4 regions of the Pseudoalteromonas sp. DL2-H2.2 genome follow, and region 1 is predicted to be linked to each of the others. Evidence: predicted binding sites of a transcription regulator. Region 1 holds the regulator's gene; each other region holds the start of a gene.
The links. Region 1 encodes sigma-54, which starts transcription at its own class of promoters, with help from an activator protein. Its sites were predicted from a motif close to GTTGGCACGNNNNTNGNNT; they were not measured.
Positions count from the first base shown of each region.

Region 1 (3,185 bases):
AAGGTCTGCAAATGTTGTTGATTTTCTCCCTCGGGTACGATGAGTGCCACAAAAATGTCGACGGGTTGATTGTCGATGGCGTCAAAGGCAATGCCTTGTTGGTTAACCAGCAGCATGGCGACCACTTTATCTATGCCAGGCAGGCGGCCATGTGGCAGCGCGATCCCTTTACCTATGCCGGTACTACCGAGTTTTTCACGGCTCAGTAAAGCGTCCAGGATATCATGGGCATTACTGTCAGGAAGCTGGCTGTGAGCCAGTTCACTGATGTACTCTAGAATGCGTTTTTTGCTATTAAAAAGGACCGCAGCTTTGCTGCAGTCCTGTGAAATCAATGAGCTTAGTTTCATGATTAGTGTCGAGTTAGCTTCTCTTTATGCTTGATCACCTGGCGATCAAGCTTGTCGATAAGTCCGTCTATTGCGGCATACATATCCCGGTGTTCGGTTGAGGCAAAGATTTCTCCCCCGTTCACATGTAGTGTGGCTTCTGCTTTTTGGATCAGCTTTTCGACATCTAGGATAACATGCACATTATTGATGTGATCAAAGTGCCTTTCTAGCTTCGCAAACTTGTTTGTTACATAGTCTCTTAACGAATCGGTGATTTCTACATGTCGACCAGTTAAATTTAGTTGCATAAGCATTTTCCTTCTGTAGTTACGTCTAAATCAGGCTTTTACGCTGATTCGACGGTGGGATAGCCAAAGACTCTCGGTATTTGGCAATTGTACGTCTAGCCACTTTGATCCCTTGATCTGCCAATACATCCGCTATTTTGCTGTCACTTAATGGCTTAGCTGTGTTTTCAGCGGCAATTAGCTTTTTGATCAATGCTCTGATTGCAGTCGAAGAGCATTCTCCTCCGTTTTCAGTGCTGACATGGCTTGAGAAGAAATACTTCAACTCATAGATACCGCGTGGCGTGTGCATATACTTTTGCGTAGTGACACGTGAAATCGTGGACTCATGCATGTCGACCATTTCGGCCACATCATTGAGTACCATCGGCTTCATTGCCTCGGGGCCATGTTCAAAGAATGCCTGTTGTTGCTGCACAATGCAATTAGTAACTTTTAATAAAGTTTCGTTACGACTTTCCAGGCTCTTGATGAACCATTTTGCCTCTTGCAGGTGCGAGCGAATAAACTGGCTATCGGTGCTCGACTTGACGGAGCGAGACATAGCGGCGTAGTGATCGTTCACTCTGATTTTTGGCATTGAGTCCGGGTTGAGCTCAACAACCCAGCGTCCTTTCACCTTTTTCACCGACACATCCGGGATCACATAGTCCGCTTCTTCTTGCACTATGCTGGCAGCAGGTTTCGGATTCAGGCTGTGGATCAGGGTCATTACTTCTTTCAGATCCGCTTCTTTGAGCTTGGTCTTTTTCATCAAAGTGCGATAATCGCGGCTAGCCAGCAAATCAATGTGTTCAGTCAGGATTTCTTTGGTTTGAGTGAGCCAGGGGGTGTTGCGATCAAACTGGTTGAGCTGGATACACAAGCATTCCTGCAAGCTGCGCGCAGCAATACCAACGGGATCGAATAATTGCACCCGTTTCAGTACGGCTTCAACTTCGTCCAGTTCTATGTGTTCGTCGTCATTGTCTTGATTCATGCTCTCGACAATGTCTTCACAGCTGATTGTCAGCAGGCCAGCATCATCAACGGCTTCCACTATCGCCAAAGCGATGGCTCTGTCAGTTGGGCTGAAAGGCGTGAGCTCTAGTTGCCACATCATATATTCTTGCAGCGTCTCAGTGGTTTTGCCCTGATAGATGGTTTCATCTTCTGGCATCGGGCCAGAGCTGCTTGCCGGGGCGGCACTGATGTACTCGTCCCAGGTGACGTCCATTGCCAGATCGTCACTGACTGTGTCTTTGTTTAATGCAGCATCGCTGTCTTGTTCGTAGTCACTGACAGCCGAGTCCTCAAAGCTGTCATTATCATTGGTTGTGTGTTGTTCTAACTCAGTATCCGATTTGGACTGAGTTTCATTGTCATGTGATTCAGACTCACCTTCTTCCACTTCCAACAAAGGGTTGCTATCAAGCGCTTCTTGGATTTCTTGTTGGAGATCTAGCGTACTCAACTGTAACAGGCGAATGGCCTGTTGCAGCTGTGGTGTCATTGTCAGTTGCTGCCCCATGCGCAGCTGTAGCGATTGCCTCATGTATCTCTAACAATCCTTTTTGTTATTTACTTCTAATCTTATAACTATAGCCTGAATTGCTCACCTAGGTAGACATCCCGCACGGTTTGATCGGCAAGAACATGCTCCGGGGTGCCTGCTGCTATGAGTTCACCATGTGACACTATATAAGCTTTCTCACAGACGTCCAGCGTTTCACGTACATTGTGGTCGGTGATCAGCACGCCTATGCCGCGGTTTTTTAAGTGTTCGATAATTTTCTTTATATCTAACACCGAAATGGGATCAACGCCAGCGAAAGGCTCATCCAATAAGATAAATTTTGGATCTGCCGCAAGGGCGCGTGCAATTTCTACCCGGCGACGTTCACCACCCGACAAAGCCATACCCTGGCTATCCCGAATATGTTGGATATTAAATTCATCTAACAACTCGTTGAGGATGACTTCTCGCTGCTCTTTATTGAGCTCCTTACGGGTTTCCAAGATGGCCATCAGGTTCTGATAGACGGTCAGTTTACGAAAAATAGAGGATTCTTGAGGCAGGTAACCAATGCCTAACCTTGCCCGACTGTGCATAGGCAGCAAGGTAATGTCTTGATCATCAATGTGAATGCTACCCTTATCACTGGGCACCAAGCCGACAATCATGTAAAAGGTGGTGGTTTTACCCGCGCCATTAGGGCCGAGCAGACCAACAATACTGCCTGCCTCAACGCTCAATTCAACGTTCTTAACGACTTGCCTGCCCTTGTAGCTTTTGGCCAGTGCCGTGGCGGTTAACTTACTCACGGATTACCCTTCTCTTGTGGTTGCTTGGTATTGTCTTTTTCGGGTAAAAGAATGGTTCTAACACGGTTTTGTTCCTGCTCACCACGTTGTGCGCTGATCAGCTTCTTTTCCATGTCGTACACAATGGTTTGGGCGCTGATCTTTTGTCCCGCCTGGCTGATTTCGGCACCGCCTTTAATCGTCAACATGCGGTTTGCAACGTCATAACGCACTTCTTTAGCAGTGGCTTTCAGTAGTGTGC
Region 1 covers NZ_JAKGBD010000002.1:635,367-638,551, reverse strand. Annotated here, with positions in the region: gene L1285_RS05540 (PTS sugar transporter subunit IIA) at 1-350, opposite strand, end outside; gene hpf (ribosome hibernation promoting factor) at 353-640, opposite strand; gene L1285_RS05530 (RNA polymerase factor sigma-54) at 666-2,174, opposite strand; gene lptB (LPS export ABC transporter ATP-binding protein) at 2,219-2,944, opposite strand; gene lptA (lipopolysaccharide transport periplasmic protein LptA) at 2,941-3,185, opposite strand, start outside.

Region 2 (3,185 bases), on a different contig from region 1:
GACGCTCAAGGATGTTACGTGAAGTAACGAATTTACCTTCCTGACCTGAGAACGGTGACGTGTTTACAGAGAAGGTCATGGTTACCGTAGGCTCATCAACAGACAGCGCAGGTAGCGCTTCAACCGCATTGACATCACACACAGTGTCAGAGATTTTCAGCTCACCCAGACCTGTGATAGCGATGATATCGCCAGCCTGTGCTTCTTGCGCTTCATGACGGTCAAGGCCTAAATAAGTCAGAACCTGACCTACTTTACCGTTACGTGTTGAGCCGTCAGCACCAACGATAGTGACTTGCTGGTTTACTTTCACTGTACCACGCTTGATACGGCCTACACCGATTACACCGATGTAAGAGTTGTAGTCCAGCTGAGAGATCTGCATCTGGAACGCGCCTTCCGGATCTGCGTCTGGCTTTTCTACCTGCTCAACAATCGCTTCGAACATTGGCTGCATGTTGTCTGACGACTCATCCAGGTCAAGCGTCGCCCAACCATTGATAGCAGATGCGTAGATAACCTGGAAGTCAAGCTGCTCATCAGTCGCGCCCAGGTTGTCGAACAGGTCAAATACCTGATCCATTACCCAGTCAGGGCGTGCACCTGGCTTGTCGATCTTGTTGATAACAACGATAGGCTTCAGACCCAGTGCGAATGCTTTTTGCGTTACGAAACGCGTTTGCGGCATCGGACCTTCCTGGGCATCAACCAGTAGCAATACTGAGTCAACCATTGAAAGTACACGCTCTACCTCACCACCAAAGTCGGCGTGTCCCGGGGTGTCTACGATATTGATGTGGTAATCGTTCCACTCGATGGCGGTGTTTTTCGCCAGGATGGTGATGCCACGCTCTTTTTCAATATCATTCGAGTCCATGACACGCTCTTCGTTGCCACCGCGTGTCTCTAATGTGCCAGATTGTTCTAGCAGCTTATCGACTAGGGTAGTTTTACCATGGTCAACGTGCGCGATGATCGCGATATTTCTTAACTTTTCAATGCTCATATTTTTACTCAGAGAAGTTGGCCCTCAGTGATCCTAGTCGAATCGCGCAAAAATGCGCACCTAAGATGCCGATCCACAATTAAAGGTCGCGTATTATCCCCTAATAATGTGACAGATGAAAGTTTATCCAGCTTTTTTTTACAGCCCAACCCGTGAAATAACTAAAGTATGCTGTTTTATCGCTCCACAGTCACAGCCATGTGCTACATTGAAACCATTGCGCAGCGCACCAGGGTGGTGCGAATTCCAATATCAACGCGCACCAACTTGGTGCGCATTGAGGTTCCATATGTTACAGATAAAAATAAACTATTGATTAATAATGCATTATAAAAACTGGCACGAATAACGCTTAGTAGTGCGCAAATGCAGAGCACTGCAACAAAAAATAACCCTACGAGTCGGAGGACACATGTCACAATCGGTTTTAGACCTTATTAAAGAACACGACGTTAAATTCGTTGATTTACGTTTCACGGATACCAAAGGTAAAGAGCAACACGTTTCTATTCCTCATCACCAGGCCGATGAAGACTTCTTTGAAGACGGCAAGATGTTCGACGGCTCGTCAATCGCAGGCTGGAAAGGCATTAACGAATCAGACATGGTCCTGATGCCAGATGCCTCTACCGCTAAGCTAGACCCTTTCTCAGAAGAAACCACGCTGATCGTACGTTGTGACGTACTTGAGCCATCAACCATGCAAGGTTACGAACGTGACCCGCGTTCTGTTGCTAAGCGTGCAGAAGACTACATGCGCTCTACTGGTATTGCGGACACCGTACTGTTCGGCCCTGAGCCTGAGTTCTTCCTGTTTGACGACGTGAAGTTCAAAACAGACATGTCTGGCTCTATGTACAAAATTGATGCCCAGGAAGCAAGCTGGAACTCAGACAGAAGCTATGAAGAAGGCAACATGGGTCACCGTCCAGGCGTAAAAGGCGGTTACTTCCCGGTTGCACCGGTAGATTCATCAGGTGACTGGCGTAGTGCGACCTGTCTGGTTCTGGAAGAAATGGGTCAGGTTGTTGAAGCGCACCACCACGAAGTAGCCACTGCCGGTCAGAACGAGATCGCAACACGCTTTAATACTATGGTGATCAAGGCTGACGAAATTCAGGAAATGAAATACGTTATCCACAACATGGCGCACCTGTATGGCAAGACAGCGACCTTTATGCCTAAGCCTGTGGTAGGCGACAACGGTTCTGGTATGCACTGTCACCAGTCACTGGGTAAAGATGGCAAAAACATCTTTGCTGGCGACAAGTACGGCGGTCTGTCTGAAGAAGCGCTTTACTATATCGGTGGTATCATCAAGCACGCTAAAGCTATCAACGCATTTGCAAACGCTTCTACCAACTCGTACAAGCGCCTGGTACCTGGCTTCGAAGCACCTGTTATGCTGGCTTACTCAGCACGTAACCGTTCAGCGTCTATCCGCATCCCGGTTGTACCGTCTGAAAAAGCACGTCGTATTGAAGTACGCTTCCCGGATCCTACTGCGAACCCTTACCTGGCGTTCTCTGCCATGCTGATGGCTGGCCTTGATGGTATCAAAAACAAGATCCACCCTGGCGATGCGATGGACAAAGACTTATATGACCTGCCAGCGGAAGAAGCTGCAGAGATCCCGACAGTTGCCTCATCACTGCAAGAAGCACTGGATTCTCTGGATGCAGACCGTGAGTTCCTGACTCAGGGCGGTGTATTCACTGACGACCTGATTGATGCATACATCGGATTGAAATCTCAGGAAGTTGAGAAGCTGAACATGACAACTCACCCGGTTGAGTTCGAAATGTACTACAGCGTATAAGCTGATTTTCTGTGTTCTGGTGTGTACAGGCTGATAAGGCTTGTGCACTGCGCAGCCCGGAATGCTTAATTAAGCCGTATTCGCTCACCGGCCAGGCAGCTGCTCGGTGAAAGAACAGGCTGACTCTGCGCTCTTAAATCATATGTGTTCTCAAGCCCGCGTTGCGGGCTTTTTTCGTATCAGTGCAATGGTAAACTTGCGCTAAAAGCACTAAAGTTATAGCTGGTCATGTGCGTCTTTTGAGCAAGGTGAAATTGTGTTGCGGCTTTATTGGGTGATTCTGTGTTTGGTGTACAGCGGCAGCGCTGTATCGGATCAAAAGGTCTACCGCTGGAAAGACAAAAACGGCAATTGGGTATA
Region 2 covers NZ_JAKGBD010000012.1:22,151-25,335, reverse strand. Annotated here, with positions in the region: gene typA (translational GTPase TypA) at 1-1,006, opposite strand, end outside; gene glnA (glutamate--ammonia ligase) at 1,419-2,825, shown strand; gene L1285_RS17990 (DUF4124 domain-containing protein) at 3,082-3,185, shown strand, end outside.
Region 2: a site for sigma-54 is predicted at 1,342-1,360, ahead of glnA (glutamate--ammonia ligase). Genes of this name have one in related genera too.

Region 3 (3,185 bases), 400 kb from region 1:
GATGATCCCCCAGACGATGTAAGACGCGATAAACACAAAACCCAGTATGGTCACAAGGCCAATGGCCTGCGTCATAAAGCTGGCATCGCTGTTGGAGAAAGGCACCATCATAATTCCCAGCGCGCCGCACACACCGTGCACCGAAATGGCCCCCACAGGGTCATCAATACGCAGCTTATCAAGCGCAACGATACTGAATACCACCAAAGAGCCGCCCAGCATGCCCAAAATACAGGCCAGTACAGGCGTAGGCGATGCCGGCTCCGCAGTAATGGTGACCAGGCCTGCCAATGCACCATTGAGGATCATGGTCAGGTCGGCTTTTTTCCACATCAGTTTGCACACCACCAGCGCAGCAATGGCACCAGCAGCCGCCGCCGCATTGGTATTCACCATGATCTGACTGACGGCGATGGCGTTGCTTTTATCTGCTAAAAACAGTTGCGAGCCGCCGTTAAAACCAAACCAGCCCATCCACAAAATAAAGGTACCCAGTGTGGCCAGGGGTAAGTTTGAACCGGGAATTGGGTAGATTTCACCGTTTTTACCATATTTACCCTTACGCGCACCCAGCAGTAAAACACCTGCCAGTGCCGCTGCTGCACCTGCCCCATGCACAATCGCAGACCCTGCAAAATCAACAAAGCCCATCTCAGATAAGAATCCGGCGCCCCAGGTCCAGTACCCTTCAATTGGATAGATAAGCCCAGTCAACACCACAGTAAACAGCAAAAAGGCCCACAGCTTCATACGTTCAGCGACCGCACCGGATACAATCGACATGGCGGTTGCCACGAACACCACCTGAAAGAAGAAATCTGATTCCAGTGCATGATCGGCATCTGCGGCCGCACTGCCAATCAACGCGCCAAAATTCGGGACTACGCCGCCTTCAACATTATCCACATACATGATGTTGTAGCCGACCAGTAAAAACATGGTACAGGCAATGGCATACAGGGCGACGTTTTTAGTGAGGATCTCGGTGGTGTTTTTAGAGCGCACCAGCCCGGCTTCGAGCATGGCAAAACCTGCCGCCATCCACATCACCAGAATGCCGGAGACCAGAAAGTAAAAGGTGTTCAGAGAGAATTGTAGTTCTATTACCGTATTTTCCATTGTATCGCCCCTTAAATCGCTTCTTCGTCGAGTTCGCCGGTACGGATCCGGACTATTTGCTCAAGGTCATAAACAAAGATTTTGCCGTCGCCAATTTTGCCGGTGCTGGCAATGGCCGTAATGGCCTCGACAACACGCTGAGTGTTTTCACTGCGTGTCGCAATTTCGAGCTTAATTTTTGGAATAAAGTCGACCTGATATTCGGCTCCCCGATATAACTCAGTGTGGCCACGCTGGCGGCCAAAGCCTTTGACATCCACCACGGTCATACCCTCAATGCCCAGCTCGGCCAGGGCTTCGCGGACTTCATCCAGCTTAAATGGTTTAATTATTGCGCTTATCATTTTCATTATTCGCCCCCCCAGGGCAGATGATCCTGTCGGGAGAAGGTAATCCAACCTTTATGCCAAAAATAAAAGTGATTTTTTTACAATTAGTTAGCGTATTTGTAGGGGGTTACAGAAACAACAAACGCACCGTGCTGGTGCGCTTATTTTTTGTCTGACTTGAAATGGTGCAAAGTGATGATTAGTAAGTGGCCGTTTAGCTTTCACTCACCATAACACAATTGCGCTGCGCTTCTTTCGCCTGGTAAAGCGCATTGTCTGCGGCGCGCATAACGTCACTGAGGGTGGCTTTATCGCATCGGGCAATGCCGACACTGAGAGTACAATGCAGCGCCTGGTCCTGGATCATAAACTGGGTATTGGCAAAGCGCTCTCTGAAGTCCTGACAACTGTCTTTAGCCACGCTCAGATCATTACCCGGCATCAGTACTGCAAACTCTTCCCCGCCCACTCGGGCAACTAAGCAGTGGTTGAATGAACTATTCAGCAATTCAGCGGCCTGGGACAAGACTTTGTCACCGCCAAGATGACCATACTGATCATTGATTGCTTTGAAGTGGTCGAGATCCAGCAAAGCCAGTGTAAACTGGTCTGGCTTATTTTTTAAAACCTTATCCATGTGCTGGCAAAAATAGCGACGATTGTAGAGACCGGTCAGAAAATCCCTATGCGCATACTCTTTAATGTCGGCTATCAGGTTTAGCTGATCCATAGTTTGCATCACCCGACAATGGAACTCTTCATTCATAAAGGGTTTCGTCAAAAAGTCATTCGCGCCGTACTTGATGAACTTGGCAGACAGGCCATGACTTCCGGCACCGGACAAACCAATGATGGCCAGATCATCGCGCCCGCGACTGTTACGCACCGCTTTTACCAGCTCAAAGCCGTCCATCGTAGGCATAGCATAATCTGTCAGCAAGAGTTTGATCTCGGGCTTAGCGTTGAGCATGTTTAACGCCTGCTCACCATCTTGCGCTTCAAACACAGTAAACAACTGCTTTTCTAGCATCTGGCGCATCACCGCCCGGCTGATCATCGAGTCATCGGCGATCAACGCCTGACACCCTTCGTTGCGCAGTAAACGCGATACCAGCTTGATGGCATACAAATAAGAGTCGCGGTTGTCCTTAATCACATAATCGACGACCCCCATTTCAAGCATCTGCTGACGACTGTATTCATCGATTTTGGATGTCAGCACCACAGTGGGCACATTGCGGCTTAAAGTGAGTTGCACTACCTCGCCATCAGAGGCGTCTGGTAAGGTCAGGTCAACCAGTGCCAGGGTGTAATGTTGGCTCTCGAGTAATGCCTGGGTTTCTTTCAGTGACCAGGCAAAATCGATTTCCACATCCAGGTGTTGTGACGCAAGGTGGCGAAGGATTTGCTGCACTACCTTACTGTCTTCGACGATTAATACTCTTTGCATTACTATGCTCTACTAAAACTACGAGAAAAGGGAAGAGATACAAGAATTTAACAGCGCTAAATACTTTCATACTACGGACATAAGGATTAAATATACGCGATTTCTGTGACAAAAAAAACTCGCCCTTCAATTAATTTGTAAACAGGTGGAAACGGATAGACGCCAAACCTCCGTTTACCCTGCCTAAATCAGATACAAAAAACAAACCATTTGGACATAAGTATTAACACCTTCGCTCAGGTAGCCTATTTTTTGGCTGTTAGTCTCAAGTTCTTTGAATTCTGCGC
Region 3 covers NZ_JAKGBD010000002.1:235,358-238,542, forward strand. Annotated here, with positions in the region: gene L1285_RS03755 (ammonium transporter) at 1-1,119, opposite strand, end outside; gene L1285_RS03760 (P-II family nitrogen regulator) at 1,131-1,469, opposite strand; gene L1285_RS03765 (GGDEF domain-containing response regulator) at 1,663-2,898, opposite strand.
Region 3: a site for sigma-54 is predicted at 1,512-1,530, ahead of L1285_RS03760 (P-II family nitrogen regulator). Genes of this name have one in related genera too.

Region 4 (3,185 bases), on a different contig from region 1:
CCAGCTTAGAAGAATTCACCGAGGCGATTTCCAGGTAAGCTTCGAACGATTGCGGCGATTCTTTGCCGGCGATGTCTGATAACGAGCGGATCACAACAAACGGGGTATTCAGCACATGGCAGGCCTGCGCGATGGCTGCACCTTCCATTTCAACGGCCAGCATCTGCGGGAAATCCTGACGTGTTTTGTCGATACGCGCCGGATCGCACATGAAAGAATCACCAGTACAAATTAAACCAACTTTAGTCTGAATGTCTGTCAGTTCACCGACACTTTGCTGAGCAGCATCTACCAAAGCCGGGTGTGCACTGAAACCTGCCGGCATTTGGGGAACCTGGCCCAGCTCATAACCAAACGCAGTAACGTCGACATCATGGTGTTTTACCTGTGATGAGATAACCACATCACCAACATTTAGTTCAGGGTCAAAACCACCGGCAGAGCCTGTATTAATTACACAATCTGGCGTGTAGTTATCGATAAGCAGCGTGGTGGCAACCGTTGCTGCTACTTTACCTATACCTGACTGAACTAACGTCACTTCATGACCACCCAGCTCGCCGTGGTAAAAGGTAAAGCCGCCTTTGGTTGCGGTTTGTGTGTTCTTCATTGCGCCACGCAGAATGGTGACTTCCTGCTCCATTGCGCCAATAATGCCTATTTTCATAATATTCTCTTATTTTTTAACTGTGTTGCTCATTATATATCAAAATGAGCTTTAGAAAATATGACGTTAGGCGAGTATATAGTTTTGCTGTCAGCCTCTGGGGCCGACAGCGAATAGGGGGATTAGATCTCTGCCAGCTGCGTAGAAGCGGCTTTGGCCTGAGAAGGTGACAGTACTGCAGGTTTGTAGTTACGATTACGCGGCTTGGCTTGTGGCTCCGGTTTCTTACCCAGCTTAAACAGAATGGCTGCGCGCACTTCTGCGCTCTTGTAGCCGCTTTTCACTTTCATACGGATATGTGGGATCCCTGCCGACTCGAGCGCACCGCTGACAAACCAGTCTTTTTGTGCTTTGTGGCCATTTTTGTTGGCGTTGTTGACCAAGTCTACGGCAGCAACAATATTGAGCGTCTCTTTATCAACCAGCACGTAATCAAGCTGTTTGTTTTGTGCTTTGGTAATGGCTGAGCGGCGTGCCTTTTTAGACAATCCAGGCTTACACTCGATGATCTCAATGAGTTTAACCCGACTGACAACCTTAAACTTATCACCAACCGAGCGCTCCAATAGCTGTAAAAACGAGGCTTCAACTGTGGTGAACACTGAATCCTTACGGTTAAACGGGTAGGGATTACCGCCGGTATCCGTGTATTTTGAAATAACAATGGAAGCAATAACGACCAGCGCCAGAATAGATAATAATGTTAGTTCCATAAATCACTCCACGACAACAATTTGACTTTGAAATTATTAAGCAAAGAGTGTGCCTAAAGTGAGTGGAGGGAGGGAGATTATCAATTTTGCTCGGCGATCTGTACTTCGCCGAGCGGAGCTGAGGAAAGGCGGGGCGCTGCTGGCTTACGCGCGATAGCCGTCTTTCAGGCCTTTTACAGCATATGCCACGGCATCATGTGCATGCAAAGACTCATAGTGATTTATCTTAATATAGTAGTCCTGATAATTTTCTTCTTCAAACAAGGCTTTAAGCTTTCTTGCCGCATCTTCACAGAACATCAGGTTTTGTCCGTTAAGGCGGGCAAATTCTTGCTCGTCTTCGCGTTTAACCGCGGCCTGTACCGGCGTTTTTAGCTCATCTTCTACGAGGTTGACCAGGCCCAGAATGTCAAATGCCTGACAGTTTTCATCTAGTTTAACTTTGATGTTAGTAACAGAGCGCTGTGAATGTGGCGTGGCTAAAATCCCTTCAGTAGTGCCCAGCCAGGCATGCACACTGGCATGGTCGAGTGACTGACCGGCAAACTTTTGCTCAAAGGCGTTTTGGATCAGCTGACGCGCCAGGGCAGCAGAGCAGGGACAGGTCGATGAGTAAGTAACATCAACAGCCAGCTCGAGGCTAAACTGGCCGTCGTTCAGGCTGGCCGTAATACTTACCGGGTAGTTTTTCCAACCCTGTTTGCCACTCAGTAGTGATGCACGACGCAGCGGCAACTCAAAATGAAAGGTCACTTTGGCACTATGGCTCAGCCCTTCGTGGCTGGTAATAAAGCTGTCTAATACCGAACGAATTGCGCCTGGTGTGAGTGTTTGTTCACAAGATAAGGTATCGAGTGCCAAAAATAGCCGTGACATATGGATACCTTTGGCATCTTCCCTGTCGAGGCTGACAAATGCATCCGCTTTAGCGGTTACCGGGGTGTCATTGAGGCCTTTGCTGGATAATAATAAAGGTAGCTCGATATTTCCCATTCCGACCCAGTCCAGCTTACCTTCTTGTAAGGCGTCCGCAGAATGTGCAATGTCAGGCATTGAAGTTGGCATTTGAACTCTCTTAATCACGACTATTAGGGTGGGGCATGTTACACCAAAATGTCACAACTTGCCGAGCGCGTTGGAAAATTTCTGGTAAAAAAATCGCCCAAGTGTGCAAAAATTCATACGCCGGGGTCGACTTTCTAAACACCTTCAAAAGGCAGAGAAACCGCGGGTTGCGGCGGTCATTCTGGTTTGTGCAATAGCGCTTGCGACTTTTGGTCACTCGCTTCTGCGTTTGGGTCAGGTATAATGTAAGGCGTTAACTGGGTGATTTTATTATGCTTGACTCTTCATTTGGGACCTGGGCCCGAATTTTATCTAATTTGATTAAGAATTACGGAGACCGCTGGGCAGGCGTGGTTGCCTATGCATTTGTGCTGGTGGTGTCTCTGGTGTTGGCGTGCATGTTTTACTATGTTGCGCTTGGCGAAGTCACGCTGGTCAATGTGTTGTCGGTGGTGATATTTGCCGCATTAACCTCGCCATTGCTGCTCTCCGTTGCCATCTATGCAATGCGTCAGCTGGATGCGTCAAAAGAGTATCTGGAATCTGCTACACAACAAGAAAAACTACTTAACCAGACACTCAAAGACAACATTAACCGGCTCAACAATGAGATAGATGAACGGAAAATGGCCTTGCATGCGAAGCATCGGGCGATTGCCGAACTACGCAAAGAAATAGCTGAGCGACGCAAAACTCAGCAAGAGCTGGCACAACAGAGCATGCTATTACGCAGTATTGTA
Region 4 covers NZ_JAKGBD010000005.1:293,451-296,635, forward strand. Annotated here, with positions in the region: gene mtnN (5'-methylthioadenosine/S-adenosylhomocysteine nucleosidase) at 1-667, opposite strand, end outside; gene L1285_RS11170 (DUF2726 domain-containing protein) at 790-1,380, opposite strand; gene folE2 (GTP cyclohydrolase FolE2) at 1,525-2,445, opposite strand; gene arcB (aerobic respiration two-component sensor histidine kinase ArcB) at 2,718-3,185, shown strand, end outside.
Region 4: a site for sigma-54 is predicted at 1,419-1,437, ahead of L1285_RS11170 (DUF2726 domain-containing protein). Genes of this name have one in related genera too.